Regions from separate parts of the Mycolicibacterium arabiense genome, predicted to be linked through region 1. Evidence: riboswitches for the same ligand, from Rfam matches in the RefSeq annotation. Region 1 holds a riboswitch; the other holds the start of a gene.
What was found. A riboswitch is a leader RNA that binds a small molecule or an ion and turns the genes downstream of it on or off. The one in region 1 is predicted to bind glycine.
Positions count from the first base shown of each region.

Region 2: another riboswitch for glycine. It lies ahead of G6N61_RS14480 (L-serine ammonia-lyase); the one in region 1 lies ahead of gcvP (aminomethyl-transferring glycine dehydrogenase).

Region 1 covers NZ_AP022593.1:590,760-598,858, forward strand. Annotated here, with positions in the region: gene G6N61_RS04510 (malate synthase G) at 1-266, shown strand, start outside; gene G6N61_RS04515 (substrate-binding domain-containing protein) at 385-2,472, shown strand; gene gcvP (aminomethyl-transferring glycine dehydrogenase) at 2,565-5,396, opposite strand; glycine riboswitch at 5,489-5,626, opposite strand; glycine riboswitch at 5,627-5,724, opposite strand; gene G6N61_RS04525 (MerR family transcriptional regulator) at 5,796-6,419, opposite strand; gene G6N61_RS04530 (bifunctional nuclease family protein) at 6,643-7,137, opposite strand; gene ftsR (transcriptional regulator FtsR) at 7,185-7,928, opposite strand; gene garA (glycogen accumulation regulator GarA) at 7,928-8,099, opposite strand, start outside.
Region 2 covers NZ_AP022593.1:2,670,600-2,678,698, reverse strand. Annotated here, with positions in the region: gene G6N61_RS14495 (septum formation family protein) at 1-159, shown strand, start outside; gene G6N61_RS14490 (serine/threonine-protein kinase) at 445-1,746, shown strand; gene G6N61_RS14485 (hypothetical protein) at 1,756-1,977, opposite strand; glycine riboswitch at 2,111-2,204, shown strand; gene G6N61_RS14480 (L-serine ammonia-lyase) at 2,351-3,724, shown strand; gene G6N61_RS14475 (SEC-C domain-containing protein) at 3,728-4,075, opposite strand; gene G6N61_RS14470 (hypothetical protein) at 4,372-4,710, opposite strand; gene G6N61_RS14465 (alkaline phosphatase D family protein) at 4,864-6,414, shown strand; gene G6N61_RS14460 (phosphoketolase family protein) at 6,475-8,099, opposite strand, start outside.

The DNA of each region.
Region 1 (8,099 bases):
GCCAGCTGCTGGCCAATTGGCTGCGCCACGGCGTCATCACCGCCGAGGACGTCAAGGGCAGCCTGCGTCGGATGGCCGCGGTGGTCGACGAGCAGAACGCCAACTCCCGCGATTACCTGCCGATGGCGGCCGATCCGGACGCGAGCATCGCGTTCCAGGCGGCCGAGGAGCTGATCCTGTCCGGTACCCAGCAGCCCAGCGGCTACACCGAGCCGATCCTGCATCGCCGCCGCCGCGAGTTCAAGGCACGTCACGCCGGCGTGTGACTAGACTTCGGCGGAGCCGAGTGACCGGTCGCTCCCACGCGGCCGTACTCGACGGTGCAACGAGTCTCATGACGACCAAGAAGACGACGCGCGAGCAGAAGGAGCACAGGGGTTAGGAATGGGCAGGCACAGCATTCCCCACCCCGACGACTCGGATCAGCAGCCCGGGGCCGACGGTCCCGTCGACCGGTCTGACGACTTCGCCCAAACCGGTTACGGCGCAGACGATTTCGACCGGCCGGACCCTGACCGTCCGCGATATGGCGACCCGGTCGACGACGGACCCGACTACCGGGACGACGGGTACTGGCAATCCGAGCGCGAGGCCGGCTCCGACGATGCCTACGGCAGGTCGGACGACGCAGCAGGCGAGTTCGACGACGCCACAGCCGACGAGTCGCCGACCCGCGCATTCGCATCCCGACCGCCGTCGACCGGCCCCGCGCACGGCGGCGACTGGGACGGCGGCGAGTGGACCGGAAGCCACCGCGCGGTCACGGCCAAGCGGCGCGGCGTCAGCGTCGGCGTGATCGTCGCGCTGGTGACCGTCGTGGTGGTCGTCGCCGGAGTCATCATGTGGCGCTTCTTCGGTGACGCCCTGTCCAACCGGTCGGAGGTGTCGGCCGCCCGCTGCGTGGAGGGCGAGGTCGCCGTCGCGGTCATCGCCGACGCGTCCGTCGCCGAGCAGGTGCAGACCGTCGCCGACCAGTACAACGAGACGGCCGCGCCGGTGGGCGACAAGTGCGTGAAGGTCGGCGTCCGTCCCGCCGACTCCGACCAGGTGGTCGGCGGCTTCACCGGCCAGTGGCCGGGTGAACTCGGCGAGCGGCCCGCGCTGTGGATCCCGGCGAGTTCGATGTCGGAGGCGCGGCTCGAGACGGCGGCAGGCGCCGCCACGGTCAGCGACAGCCGCTCGCTCGTCACCTCGCCGGTACTGCTGGCCGTGCGTCCCGAGCTGAAGACCGCTCTCGCAGAGCAGAATTGGGCTGCCCTGCCCGGCCTGCAGAGCAACGCCACGGCGCTGGACGGACTCGACCTTCCGGGCTGGGGTGCGCTGCGCCTTGCCCTGCCGAGGTCGGGTGACGCCGACGCCACGTATCTCGCGTCCGAGGCCGTCGCCGTCGCCGCTGCGCCCCGCGGCGCCCCGCCCACCGCGGGTGCGTCGGCGATCAACACGCTGCTGGCAGGCCAACCGGAACTCGCCGACGACAAGACGTCCACGGCGCTCGACGCACTGCTGGCGGGTAGCGACCCGGCAGCCTCGGCCGTGCACGCAGTCGCCGTCACCGAGCAGCAACTGTTCCAGCGGGGTGCCTCCCTCTCCGACGCCAAGGACAAGCTGGCGGGCTGGCTCCCGTCGGGTGCCGCCGCGATCGCCGACTACCCCACCGTGCTGATGTCGGGTGACTGGCTCGCCCAGGAACAGGTCAGTGCGGCCAGCGAATTCGCGCGCTTCCTGCGCAAGCCCGAGGCACTCGCGGAGTTCGCGAAGGCCGGCTTCCGCGCCGAGGGTGCCGAGACGCCCACGAGCGACGTCGTCGACTTCGGTGAGCTGGGCGCTCCGCTGGCCACCGGAGACAACGCAACCCGCGCCACGCTGGCCGAGGCCGTCGCATCGCCCGCCCAGAGCCCGGCCGTGACGATCATGCTCGACCAGTCGATGAGCGCCGACGAGGGCGGCCGCAGCCGTCTCGCCAACGTCACCGCCGCGCTGGAGGAACGCGTCCGGGCACTGCCGCCCACCGCGGCGCTGGGCCTGTGGACGTTCGACGGCGTGGCGGGCCGGTCGGAAGTCCCGCTCGGACCGCTGAGCGACCAGGTCGGCGGACAGCCTCGCTCGACGGTGCTGGCCGACAACCTGCGCGGCCAGAGTGCGTCGAACGGCGGTGCGGTGTCGTTCACGACGATGCGGCTCGTCTTCAACGAGGCGATGGCGAACTACCGCGAGGGACAGCCGAATTCGATCCTGGTGATCACGTCGGGGCCGCACACCGATCAGTCACTCGACGGTGCCGGCCTGCAGGACTTCGTCCGCGGCGCCTTCCAGCAGGGACGGCCGGTCGCGGTGGACGTCGTCGACTTCGGCGCCGACCCGGACCGCGCCACGTGGGAGGCGGTGTCGCAGATCACCGGCGGCACCTACACCAACCTCAACGCCTCCACCGGGCCCGAACTGGCCTCGGCGCTCACCGGCGCCCTGGGCTAGCCCCGCTCCCCACTTCTCGCCGAACGTCGGTTACCGCCACGCCCCCAAGGGGTTTCGCGTGGCGGTAACCGACGTTCGCGGGGGTCAGGCGGTCAGGCGAAGGCTTCGACCGGCGGGCAGGAGCACACCAGGTTGCGGTCGCCGTACGCACTGTCGATGCGACGCACGGGTGGCCACACCTTCGCGCGGTACGCCTTGCCCAGCGGGTAGGCGGCCTGCTGGCGGGTGTACGGGTGCGTCCACTCCTCGACGAGCAGGCTCTCCGCGGTGTGCGGGGCGCCGCGCAGCGGGTTGTCGTCGACCGGCCAGGTTCCCGAACCCACCTGGTCGATCTCGGCGCGGATCGCGATCATCGCCTCGCAGAACGCGTTGACCTCGTTGAGACTCTCACTCTCGGTGGGCTCGACCATCAACGTGCCCGCCACCGGGAAGCTCATCGTCGGAGCGTGGAACCCGTAGTCGGCCAGGCGCTTCGCCACGTCGTCGACCGTCACGCCGGTGTTCTTCGTGATGCCGCGCAGGTCGAGGATGCACTCGTGGGCGACCATGCCCTTCTCGCCCGTGTAGAGCACCGGGTAGTACTCGTCGAGGCGCCGCGCGACGTAGTTGGCCGACGCGATCGCCGTCAGCGTCGCCGCCCGCAGGCCCGGGGCACCCATCATGCGGATGTACATCCACGTGATCGGCAGGATCGACGCCGACCCGTACGGTGCCGCCGAGACGGTGTACGTGTCGGAGAGCTCCCCGGCCAGCGGGTGGCCCGGCAGGAACGGGGTCAGGTGCGAGCGGACGGCGACCGGGCCGACACCGGGGCCTCCGCCGCCGTGCGGGATGCAGAACGTCTTGTGCAGGTTGAGGTGGCTGACGTCGCCACCGAACTTGCCGGGCCGGGCCAGACCGACCAGCGCATTGAGGTTGGCGCCGTCGACGTACACCTGGCCGCCCACGTCGTGCACCGCGGCGCAGATCGCCTCGACGTCCTGCTCGAACACGCCGTGGGTCGACGGGTACGTGATCATCAGCGCCGCAATCGCATCCGCGTGCTCGGCGATCTTGGCGCGCAGGTCGTCGAGGTCCACGTCGCCGTTCTCCCGGCACGCGACGACCACGACCCGCATCCCCGCCAGCGCCGCCGACGCCGCGTTGGTGCCGTGGGCGCTCGACGGGATCAGGCAGATGTTGCGCTGCTCGTCACCCCGGCTGAGGTGATAGGCCTGGATGGCCAGCAGGCCGGCGTACTCGCCCTGGGACCCGGCGTTGGGTTGCAGCGACACCGAGTCATAGCCGGTCAGCTTGGTCAGCCACGTCTCGAGTTCGGCGATCATCGAGCGCAGGCCCGGGGTGTCCGAGGCCGGCGCGAACGGGTGCTGACGGGCGAACTCGGGCCACGTGATGGGCTCCATCTCCGCTGCCGCGTTGAGCTTCATCGTGCACGAGCCCAGCGGGATCATGCTGCGGTCCAACGCGATGTCCTTGTCCGACAGCGACCGCAGGTACCGCATCATCTCGGTCTCCGTGCGGTACCGGGTGAACGCGGGGTGGGTCAGGAACTCCGACGAGCGGGTGTGCACCGCAGGCCCACGCCAGTGCTGGCCGCCGCGAGTGGCGCCGAACGCCTCGAGGACGTGCTCGACGTGCAGGGCGGTGGTGGCCTCGTCACACGACACGGAGACGTGGTCGGCGTCGACCAGCCACACGTTGATGCCGCGCTCCTTGGCTGCGGCGCGCACCTGCTCGCCGCGGCCGGGCACACGGGCCAGCACGGTGTCGAAGAACGCGTCGTGCACGACCTCCACGCCCGCCGTCTCGAGCCCCGTCGCGATGCCCAGTGCGTGGCCGTGCACGCGGTGTGCGATCGCGGTCAGCCCGTCGGAGCCGTGGTAGCTGGCGTACATCGCGGCCATGACGGCCAGGAGCACCTGGGCGGTGCAGATGTTGCTGGTGGCCTTGTCGCGGCGGATGTGCTGCTCACGGGTCTGCAGAGCCAGGCGGTAGGCGGGTGAGCCGTCGGCGTCGACGGAGACGCCGACGAGGCGACCGGGCAGCTGGCGGGCGTGCTTGGTGTGCACCGCGAGGTAACCGGCGTGCGGGCCGCCGAAGCCCATCGGAACGCCGAAGCGCTGGGTGGTGCCGAACGCGACGTCGGCGCCGATGTCACCGGGCGGGGTGAGCAGCGTCATCGCCAGCAGGTCCGCGCCGACGGCCACCAGCGCGCCGCGCTCGTGGGCCTGCTCGATGAGCCCGCTCCAGTCGGTCACGCAACCACTGGCACCTGGCGACTGGACGATCACGCCGAAGAAGTCGCCCTCCGGCAGGCCGTTGCGCAGATCGGTGGTGACGACCTCGATGCCCAGCGGCTTGGCCCGCGTCTCGATCACGGCCGCGGTCTGCGGGTAGACGTCGGAGTCGACGGCGAGGCGGTTGACCGACCGCTTCACCGCGCGCTGCATGAGCGTCATCGCCTCGGCGGCCGCGGTGGCCTCGTCGAGCATCGACGCGTTGGCGACCTCGAGGCCGGTCAGGTCCTCGACCATGGTCTGGAAGTTGAGCAGCGCCTCGAGCCGGCCCTGGCTGATCTCGGGCTGGTACGGCGTGTACGCGGTGTACCAGGCGGGGTTCTCTAGGATGTTGCGGCGCAGCACGGCCGGGGTCAGCGTGTCGAAGTAGCCCTGCCCGATCATCGACACCGCGACGGTGTTCGACTCCGCGCGCTCGCGAAGTTCGGCCAGCGCCTGCTCCTCGGTCGCGGGGGCGGGCAGGTCGTCGAGGCCGGGTGCGAGGCCCTCGGTGGTCAGCGCGTCGAGAATGCCTGCGGGCAGTGCCTTCTCGGCGAGTTCGCTGAGCGACTCGACCCCGATGACGTCGAGCATGGTCGCGACCGCGTCGGCGTCGGGACCGATGTGACGGTCGGCGAACCGGGGCACGTGGTGCTCGTTCGAGGGATGGGGATGGCTACCGGACACGTGGGCCTCATTTCGACACGGGGGCGCAGGACGCTACCCAGAACCGCTCGCGGTCCTCCCCCTCTGTCGTCGACCCGTAGCGGGCGCCTGAGAGATTCGGCGTCTGAGGCGTCTCTGCCTCGGTGTCGTGGCGCCTTTCCCCATGGGCGGGTGTGCCGGACGTGCCGACGCACCACTTTCCAGAGGCATCGGGGCCCCAAGCGGTCCTTGTGCCTGAGAGGTTGATGGAGAGGTATTGCTCCTTCGGCGCCCGTCGCTGGCGACGACGGAACTCTCCCGCAAGGGGGACGATGCAGGTCGAGTCTACCGAACGGTTGGGTCAGCCGCGTCCGCGGCGGCCGTGAACCGCGGCGGCGTCAGTCAGCCGATCTTGCGGTCGCGGCTCTTGCGGCGCGAGGCCAGTTCGTCCTCGGGTGCGGCGATCGACTCGCCGCCGTCGGCACGCTCGCCGGGGAAGTCCGCGATCGCACCGGTCAGCTCGCGCATGGCGCCCGAGACGGCGATGCCGAACACGCCTTGGCCGCCCTGCAGGAGGTCGACGACCTCTTCGGCCGACGTGCACTCGTAGACGGTGGTGCCATCGGAGAACAGCGTGATGTTGGCGAGGTCCTGCACGCCGCGCTGACGCAGGTGGTCGACCGCGACGCGAATGTTGTGCAGCGAGATGCCGGTGTCGAGCAGTCGCTTCACGATCTTGAGGACCAGGATGTCCTTGAACGAGTACAGACGCTGGCTGCCGGATCCGGCCGCGCTGCGGATCGACGGCACCACCAGCGACGTCCGTGCCCAGTAGTCCAGCTGGCGGTAGGTGATGCCGGCGATCTGGCATGCGCTGGGCCCGCGGTAGCCGACGAGTTCGTCGGGCACTGAGTCATCCGGGAAGAGGCGACCCTGCACGTATTCGTTCACGACGGCCGGTGGGGCCTGCGTGTGCGCGCCATCGGAAGTCGAATCCAACTCTCCTTGACGTGGCGTGTCGCCCACTGCCCATCCTCTCGCCGAATCGAACCCGCTTCGTGCGCCGCAGCCGGAACTCCGACGCAGCACGGTTGCTCAAGCTCGAGTGTGTCGAGCATACGCTCCCGGCCGGGCCCTTGAATGACTGAAGTCTGATCCGAGTATGGCTGCCCGGCACGCGGATTCTGGAAACATGCGCCGCGTGTCGAAGCTCGTCGGCCAGATGAGACGCATCCGTGACCAACGGCCGTCAGGTGGCCTTGAAGTCGTCGGGTGACACCGAATCCAGGAACTCCTTGAACTTCTCCACCTCGTCCTCGCGGACGGCGCCGGTGCCCTCTTCGTCGTCCTCGTCGGGGATCAGCAGGCCGGCCTCGGCCAGCACCGCCTCCTCGACGTAGATCGGCACGCCGACGCGAAGCGCGATCGCCACCGAGTCCGACGGCCGCGCCGAGACCGTGATGTCGCGGTCGAAGACGAGGTCGGCGTAGAACGTCCCCTCCTGGAGGTCGACGATCCGCACCTCCTTGAGCGAATGCCCCAGCGCGGTGATCAGATCGCGGATCAGATCGTGGGTCAGCGGCCGCGCGGGTTCCACGCCCTGCTGTTCCAGCGCGATGGCCGTGGCCTCGGTCTGACCGATCCAGATCGGTAGATAACGGTCGCCATTCGACTCGCGCAGCAACAGGACCGGTTGGTTCTGCGGCTGTTCGATGCGAATGCCGACTACGCGAACCTCGCCCATCTGTGCCTGCCCTCCGCACCCTCAGATCGTCGATCCGAGTCTAGTCCTCAGCGATCCAGAACGTCGCGCACGGCGGACTTGATCAGCGAGGTGTGCAACGTGATCGCCAGAGCAGCCACCTCACGCGCCAGATCGTCCGCCCGGTCTCGTGCACCCTCCCGGCGGGCCTTGTCCACCGGTCCCGCAATCTGTGCGATCAGGTCCGACTGCCGGTCGGCCGCCGACCGGAACGCGCGCAGGTGCCGCGGCTCCACGCCGTACTCGGCGAGCGCCTTGGCGCACTGGGCCGTCACGACCGCGTACTCGTCGAAGAACCCCGCCGCACCCGGCTTGATGACGCCTGCCTTCACCAGCGACCCGAGCAGGGCTTCGTCGACGCCGGACCGCGCGAGCAGGTCCTCGCGGCTGAGTCGGGCGGGCGTGCGCGCGACCGACGCCGCGTCGGCGCCCACCCCGTCGGCGCCGGCGTCCGACACGGGAACCAGGCGGGGCGCGGCGTAAGCCGAACCCACCGTGGGCAGTTCGCCGTCGGGTTGCTCGTCGAGTTGCGCCTTGATGACCTTCAGCGGCAGATAGTGATCGCGCTGAGCGGTCAGCACGAAGCGCAGCCGTGCGCAGTCATAGGCGGTGAAGCGCCGATACCCCGACGGAGTGCGTTCCGGCGTGACCAACCCTTCGGCCTCCAAGAACCGGATCTTGGAGATGGTCACGTCCGGGAAGTCGGGTCGCAGCAGGTCGAGGACCGCCCCGATCGACATCCCGGCGAACGCAGGGGTGTCGGGGGCGGTCACTAGCCGCTCGAGCTGCCGTCGTCGCTCTTGGGCCCGGTCAAGAAGACCAACCGGAACTTGCCGATCTGCACCTCGTCGCCGTTGGAGAGCACCGCCGAGTCGACGGGCTCGCGGTTGACGTAGGTGCCGTTGAGGCTGCCGACGTCGACGACCTGGAACTCGCCGGACTCG
Region 2 (8,099 bases), 2.1 Mb from region 1:
GCGGCTCTCGCGGAGTACTCGTCCGCCGCGGCGAACGACCCGTCCATCGACACCGTCAGACGATCCCCGGATCAGGCCTCGTGGGACATCGGAGATCGATCAGTGACCTGCATCGTCACCTTCGATCCGCCTAGGCGGGGCTCCATCCGTCAGCCGTGACGGCAAATGTGCCAACTAATTGTTTCGATCGGGCCATATCGGATACCGCTCCAGTGGGCCGCGCTGCTTGTCGACGCACATCGAAGAGCAGGTCCAGCGAAGCCCCGTCGCGCTTGCGTTCAGACAGAAGCGCGATACGAGAGCGGCGGGGCTTCGTCTCAAGTATCGGCAATCGTTCGGGATCGCCAAAAACCTGACGGCCGCGTTCACATTTTCTTCAGAACCGACCGGATCCGCCCGCGTGGCGACGTTTACGCATGGGTCAACGGGGATAGCCTCCCGACCATGGACGGTCCCGGCCTGTTGGGCGGCCGATACGAACTCCGCGACATCCTCGGGTTCGGGGGAATGGCCGAGGTCCGTGACGGCTGGGACACGCGTCTGGACCGGGCCGTCGCAGTGAAGCTGCTCTACCCGGGCTTGAGTTCGCAGCCCGAGACCCGCGAACGGTTCACCGTCGAAGCGCGCTCGGCTGCCGCGCTCAACCATCCCGACATCGTCTCGATCTTCGACTTCGGCGACGACGACGAGTCACCGTTCATCGTGATGGAGCGGTTGCCCGGCGAGACGCTGGGCGACCGAATCGAGCTGGGCCAGCTGTCGTCGGCCGAGGTGCGCGAGGTGCTGTGCAGCGTGTTGTCCGCGCTGTCGGCGGCACACGCGGCGGGCATGCTGCATCGCGACGTCAAGCCGGGCAACGTCCTGCTGACGTCGTCCGGCGGGGTCAAGCTCGCCGACTTCGGCATCGCGAAGACCCCCGGCGGGGCCCACACGACGACCGGTCAGATCGTCGGCACGCTGGCCTACCTGAGTCCCGAGCGGATCGCGAGCAAGCCGGCGTCCATCGCCGACGACCTCTACGCCGTCGGCGTGGTCGGTTACGAGGCGCTGACCGGCGAGAAGCCGTTCCAGCAGGACGAGATCATGCCGTTGGCCCGGGCGATCCTCGAGGAGGATCCGGTGCCCTTGACCACGCTGCGCCCCGACGTGGACCCCGACCTCGCCGCCGTGATCGAACGGGCGATGTCGCGCGACCCGCAGCGCCGGTTCGCCACTGCCGACGACATGCGCGACGCACTCACCGGGGGAGCGGCCCGCCGGTTCACCCCCGCCCGGCCCGTCGCGTTCGCAGCTCCCGTGAGTCAGCCACCGGTGTCCGCACCGTCGACGGGCTCGACTTCGCGGCCGATCACCAGGGTGTTCGACGCGCCCACCGACACGTTCCCGGCCGTGTCCACGAGTGCCGTCGACGACGGGCACAGGGCAGGCAGGGGCCGGGCCGTCGCCGTGGCATCGGCAGTCCTGTGTTCGATGGCAGCGCTGGTAGTGGTGTTTGGCCTCGATCGGTCGCCGACGTCGACACCGAGCGACACCGAGCCGGTCAGCATCAGCACGCCCGCCGCGCCGCCCCCCGCACCGCCGCCGCCTGCTCCGCTGACCGTCACTCAACTGGCACCCGCCCCGGTCGTCGAGCCGCAGGCCCCCGCGCCCGCTCCCGTCATCGAGCAGGCCACGCAGCAGAAGGAGCGCGGCGGCAACAACGGAAACGGCAAGGGCAACGGCAACGGCACCAAGAAGCCGAAGTAGCTCAGCGGTCTAGCGGATCCACTTCCACGGCTTGTCCCAGTGGCCGGGCGGTACGCCCACGACGTGGCCGATCTGACCGGGAGGCACGCCCAGCCACTGGCCGACCTGTCCCGGCGGCAGCTTGGGATCCCAGTGATCGGGGTCGGCCTGGGCGGGCGCACCCGCCGCCATCGCACCCAGTCCCATGGCCGCGGAGATCGCCGCCGTGGCTGCGAGCTTCTTCACGTTCACCGGTCACTCCCTTCGTTCGGTCACGCCTGTGCCCATGATCAACACCCGGCACGGCGGTCGTGTTCCGGCATCGTCGTTGCCCGACGCCGCGGTGCTTCCGGCGGTACCCTCGGTGAACAACTGAACATGCCGTAGACGCGTGGCGGGAGAAACCTCCTCAACCGGAGGCGCCGTAGGAGCAATGTCCTCCCCAGGAATCTCTCAGGCCCAAGCACCGCCGCGTCGAGGCGACTCTGGAGAACAGCGACCGCACTGCAGCCGTCGCTTACCGAAGGTGAAAGGCGTTGCGGCGCCCAAACTCTCAGGTGCCAGGACAGAGCGGGGAGGTGCCGTATTCGATGCCCTCCTGGGCGCGACGAAACCGGAGTGCCTCGTGACCATCAGCGTGTTCGATCTCTTCACCGTCGGCATCGGGCCGTCGAGTTCCCACACCGTGGGGCCGATGCGCGCCGCCGCACGCTTCGTCGAAGGCCTCTCCGACGACGGCGTGCTCGCCGCAGTCCGTGACCTGCGGGTGGAGCTGTTCGGCTCGCTCGCCGCCACCGGCGCAGGCCACGGCACGATGTCCGCGGTGCTGGTGGGGCTGGAGGGCCTGCATCCCGATCGGATCGATGCCGACGACATGGCAGCGCGGCTGCAGCGGATGCGCGAGACGGGTCTGGTCCGCCTCGGCGGGCAGGTCGAGGTTCCATTCCGCGAGGCCGACATCGCGCTCTCACCGCAGATCGTCCTCGACCGGCACCCCAACGCCATCACGCTCACCGCTCTCGGCGAGGACGCCGACGTGCTCGCCGCCAAGACGTACTTCTCGGTCGGCGGGGGGTTCGTGGTCGCCGAGGAAGAGGCCGCCCCCGACCCGGGGCAGGCCAAGGGCGTCGTCTTCGGATCGGCGCGCGAACTCCTCGACCTGGCGACCCGCCGCGACACGTCGATCTGCTCGGTCATGGCCGAGCACGAGCAAGCCCTGCGACCGATGCCCGAGGTGCGTGCGCGTCTACTGCACATCCGCGACGTCATGGCGCAGTGCTTCGAGCGCGGCATCGCCCAGGACGGCTACCTACCCGGCGGGCTTCAGGTCCGCCGGAGGGCGCGGGCCTGGCACGAGCGGCTGGCGGCCGAGGATCCGGAACGCGATCCCGTCTTTGCCGAGGATTGGGTGAACCTGGTAGCGCTCGCGGTCAACGAGGAGAACGCCGCGGGCGGACGCGTCGTCACGGCGCCCACCAACGGTGCGGCGGGCATCATCCCTGCGGTCCTGCACTATGCCGTGCACTACTGCCCGGCAGGGCGGGCCGACCCCGACGACACCGCCGTTCGCTTCCTGCTGACCGCGGGGGCGATCGGGTCGCTCTACAAGGAACTCGCATCGATCTCCGGCGCGGAGGTCGGGTGTCAGGGCGAGGTGGGCTCCGCGGCGTCGATGGCGGCGGGCGGCCTCACCGAAATCCTGGGTGGCACACCGGCTCAGGTTGAGAACGCCGCGGAGATAGCGATGGAACACAGCCTTGGTCTCACGTGTGATCCGATCGCCGGGCTGGTGCAGATCCCCTGCATCGAACGCAACGCGATCTCGGCGGGCAAGGCCATCAACGCGGCACGGATGGCGATGCGCGGCGACGGAACCCACCGGGTGAGCCTCGACGAGGTGATCGAGACCATGCGGGCCACCGGCCGGGACATGAGTTCCAAGTACAAGGAGACGTCCGCGGGCGGATTGGCCGTCGCCGTCAACGTCGTGGAGTGCTGAGCCCTACCCGCGTCCGTGGCAGCTCTTGTACTTCTTGCCGCTCCCGCAGAAGCATGCACCGCGCCGCGGTATCGGCATCTCGTCGAGCCGACCGGCGAGGGCCTTGTCGATGACGTCGTCGAGCCTGCCCGGTGTGGCGGGTTCCTCGGACAGGATCCAGATCGTCAGCAGCACACCGACGATGGCGGAGAGAGCGGTGGCGACCACCGGCGGCTCAGCGGACTGCCCGCGAAGCCACCTCGCGAGTGGGGCGGACACCGGTTCGACGGTCTCCGCCAGGACCTCGACCGACTCGGCGGAGTCGACGGTGCGCAGGGCCGATTTGAGCTGGAACAGGTCGCGCGCCGGCATCCGGTAAAAGACGCCGTCGAGACCGAGGCGGTTTACCTGACGTCCATGACGACGGGACCGATGCATGCGTGCCGCATGTATCGGAACGGATGATCGCAGATCGGGCAAGCTCCATCATCGTCTTGCTGCGTCACCGCCTGGTGCGGTCGGAGGCGGTGGGCGACCATGGTGGTGGTGTGCGTGAACAGCGTGGACAACATGACAGTCCCCCCAGACGTCGAGCGATGTTTTCCCCGTGGACCAGCATAGACCGGGAAAACCGACGTGGACGTCAAAAGTTAGCAAATTCTCCCGCGTCAGCCCGGCGGGGCCGGTGCGGGGGTCGGCGCCGTGGCCGGCTGCCTCGGCGCGGGCCCGGGTGCAATCCCGGGAGCCTGACCGGGTGCGGGGACGGCGCCGGGTGCGGGCGCGCCGCCTGCCGGCGGTGCCATGCCCGGCCCCATCGGCGGAGGCGGTTGCTGCAGTGTCGGTGACGGCGTGGTGGGCTGCGCGGGGATCCGGTCGACGCCGTTGCCCTTGACGATAAGAACGGCCAGCACGATGAACCCGGCCAGCGCGATCACTGCCAGCGCCGCAAGCGCATACCAGAGCGCATTCGCTGCCTTGCCTACCTGCGGTGACGTCGTCGTCGCCATTGAGCACCACCCTTCGCGCTGCCGAGTGTAGCGAGACGTTTCGGCGCCGAAGTGTCAACCCTTGCGGCACGCGTGCCGCGATCGTAAGACCATGGGCGGACGCCGTACGCCTGCGCGTAACCGCTGCGACAGTCGCCCGGCAGACACTGCGCCGTGCCCATCACGCCGAACCGGCGCAGCGTGCTCAAGGCGGGTGCCGTGTTCGCCGCACTGCCCGTCGTCGGGTTCACCGATCGCCGGCGAGCCGGACCTCTGGCTGGCGACCCATTCACTCTGGGCGTCGCGTCCGGTGAACCCGCGCCCGACGGCGTAGTGCTGTGGACGCGGCTGGCGCCGAACCCGTTGGCCGAGGACGGCTTCGGCGGCATGCCCGCCCGCGCGGCGGACGTCGAATGGGAGGTGGCGACCGACGAGTCGTTCAGCGCAGTGGTGCGACGCGGTGTGACGACGGCCCTGCCCGAGTCGGCGCACAGCGTGCACGTCGAGCTGAGCGGGCTGCGGCCGGGCGCCGAGTACTTCTACCGGTTCCGCACGTCGGGCCACGTGTCTCCGCCCGGGCGCACCCGCACTTCCCCGGAACCGGGCTCGCTGCAGCCGTTCAGGATGTGCTTCGCGTCGTGTTCGCACTACGAGCAGGGCTGGTTCACGGCGTACCGCCACCTCGCCGACGAGCAGCCGGACCTCGTCCTGCATCTTGGGGATTACCAGTACGAGTACGCCGCCGGCCGCAGCACCGAGCGGGTGCGCGACCACGTCGGACCCGAGACGGTGACGCTGGCGGGCTACCGGCAGCGCTACGCCCAGTACAAGACGGACCCGGACTTGCAGGCGGCACACGCCGCCGCGCCGTGGCTGGTGGTGTTCGACGATCACGAGGTCGCCAACAACTGGGCCGACGGAGTGCCCGACGAGCCGGATCCCAGTTTCCTCGGCCGCCGCGCTGCAGCCCTTCGGGCGTACTACGAGAACATGCCGCTGCGACCGTCGGCGCGGCCCCGTGGCATCGACATGGCTCTGCACCGGCGGGTCGACTGGGGTGCGCTGGCGTCGTTCCACATGCTCGACACGAGGCAGTACCGCACGGATCAACCCTGCGGTGACGTCTATCGATCGGACTGCCCCGAACGGCATTCGCCCGCAGCCACTTTGACCGGCGCCGAGCAGGAGCGCTGGCTGCTCGACGGGTTCGCTCGCTCACGGGCGCGGTGGGACGTCCTCGGCCAGCAGGTGTTCTTCGGCGAGGTCGACCTGGTGGCAGGGGAGGGCCGCGGCTACAACCCCGACGCGTGGGACGGCTACACCGTCAATCGGGATCGCATCGTCGCGGGCATCGTCGGCTCGCCCGTGCGCAACGCCGTCGTGCTCACCGGCGACGTCCACGCGCACTGGGCCGCCGAGATCCGCGAGCGGGCGGGCGACCCGTCGTCGCGAACGGTGGCGACCGAACTGGTGACCAGCTCGATCACCTCGGGCGGCGACGGCTCGGACACCAGGCCCGACGTCGAGGCGGTGCTACCCGAGAACCCGCACATCCGGTACTTCTCGGATCGCCGCGGTTACGTGCGCACCCGAATCACGCCCGACGCGATCGAAGCCGACTTCCGCACGGTGCCCTTCGTGTCGCGGCCCGGTGCGCCGATCGCGACCGGCGCGTCGTTCGTGATCGCCGATCGCGACCCCGCCCTCCACCGAACTGGAGCGTAGCGTCGCCGATCGGCCGCAATCACGACGTGACTCTCCAGTTCGGCGAAAGTTCGGCGCGAGCTACTCGTTGTCCCCACCCGTCGAGGCGGCGTCGGCCGCGAAGGACTGGTCGTGCGACGACGGCCACGCCCAGTCCCGAACCTCGGGGATGTCCTCGCCGTGGGCACGGGTGTATTGGCGTGCGGCCAGGCGCTTGTCGACCATCTGCTGGCGCAGCGTGGCGTAGCGCGAGCCCAGGGACGGCACGCGGTCGATGACGTCCATCACCAGGTGGTAGCGGTCCAGGTCGTTGAGCATCACCATGTCGAACGGCGTCGTCGTGGTGCCCTCCTCCTTGTAGCCGCGGACGTGGATGTTCTCGTTCACGGCGCGGCGGTAGGTCAGGCGGTGGATCAGCCACGGGTAGCCGTGGTAGGCGAAGATGACCGGCCGGTCGCGGGTGAAGATCATGTCGAACTCGCGGTTGGTCAGGCCGTGCGGGTGTTCCTTCTCGTCCTGCAGGCGCATCAGGTCCACGACGTTGACGAAGCGGATCTTCAGCTCCGGCAACTGCTTTCGCAGGATGTCAACGGCAGCCAGACCTTCGAGGGTGGGTATGTCACCGCACGTGGCGACCACCACGTCGGGGTTCTCACCTGCCTCCTCGGTGCCTGCCCACTCCCAGATGCCGAGCCCCCGCGTGCAGTGCGCGACGGCCTCGTCCATCGTGAGGAAGTTGGGGCTGGGCTGCTTGCCGGCCACCACGACGTTGACGTACTGGCGCGAGCGCAGGCAGTGGTCGTAGGTGGAAAGCAGGGTGTTGGCGTCCGGCGGCAGGTAGACCCGCACCACCTCTGCCTTCTTGTTGATGACGTGGTCGATGAAACCGGGGTCCTGATGGCTGAACCCGTTGTGGTCCTGACGCCAAACATGGCTGGAGAGCAGGTAGTTCAGGCTGGCGATGGGCCGGCGCCAGGGAATCTCGTTGGTCACCTTCAGCCACTTGGCGTGCTGGTTCATCATCGAGTCGACGATGTGGATGAACGCCTCGTAGCAGTTGAACAGGCCGTGCCTGCCGGTCAGCAGGTAGCCCTCGAGCCAGCCCTGGCACTGATGCTCGGACAGCATCTCCATGACCCGTCCGGCGCGGGCCAGGTGCTCGTCGACCTCGGGGCTTTCGTACTCGGCGTTCCACTGCTTGTCGGTCGCCTCGTACACCGATTGCAGGCGGTTCGACGCGGTCTCGTCGGGGCCGAAGATGCGGAAGTTGTCCGGGTTCAGCCGGATTACCTCGGTGAGCCAGTTGCCGAGGATTCGAGTGGATTCGGCGATCGTGGCGCCCGGTGCGGGCACCTCGACGGCGTAGTCGCGGAAGTCGGGCAGCCGTAGATCCCGCAGCAGCAGTCCGCCGTTGGCGTGCGAGATGGCGCTCATGCGCAGGCCGCCGGGCGGGGCGAGTTCGGCGATCATCGGGTCGAGTTTGCCGTCGGCGTCGAACAATTCGTCGGCACGGTAGGACCCCAGCCAGTCGTTGAGCACCTGCAGGTGTTCGGGGGTGTCGCGGGCGCTGCTCAGCGGCACCTGGTGGGCGCGCCACGACCCGGTGCTCTTCTTGCCGTCGATGTACGCGGGCCCGGTCCAGCCCTTCGGGGTGCGGAAGACGATCATCGGCCAGCGAGGCGTGCGGTCGTCGTCCTCGGGCCACG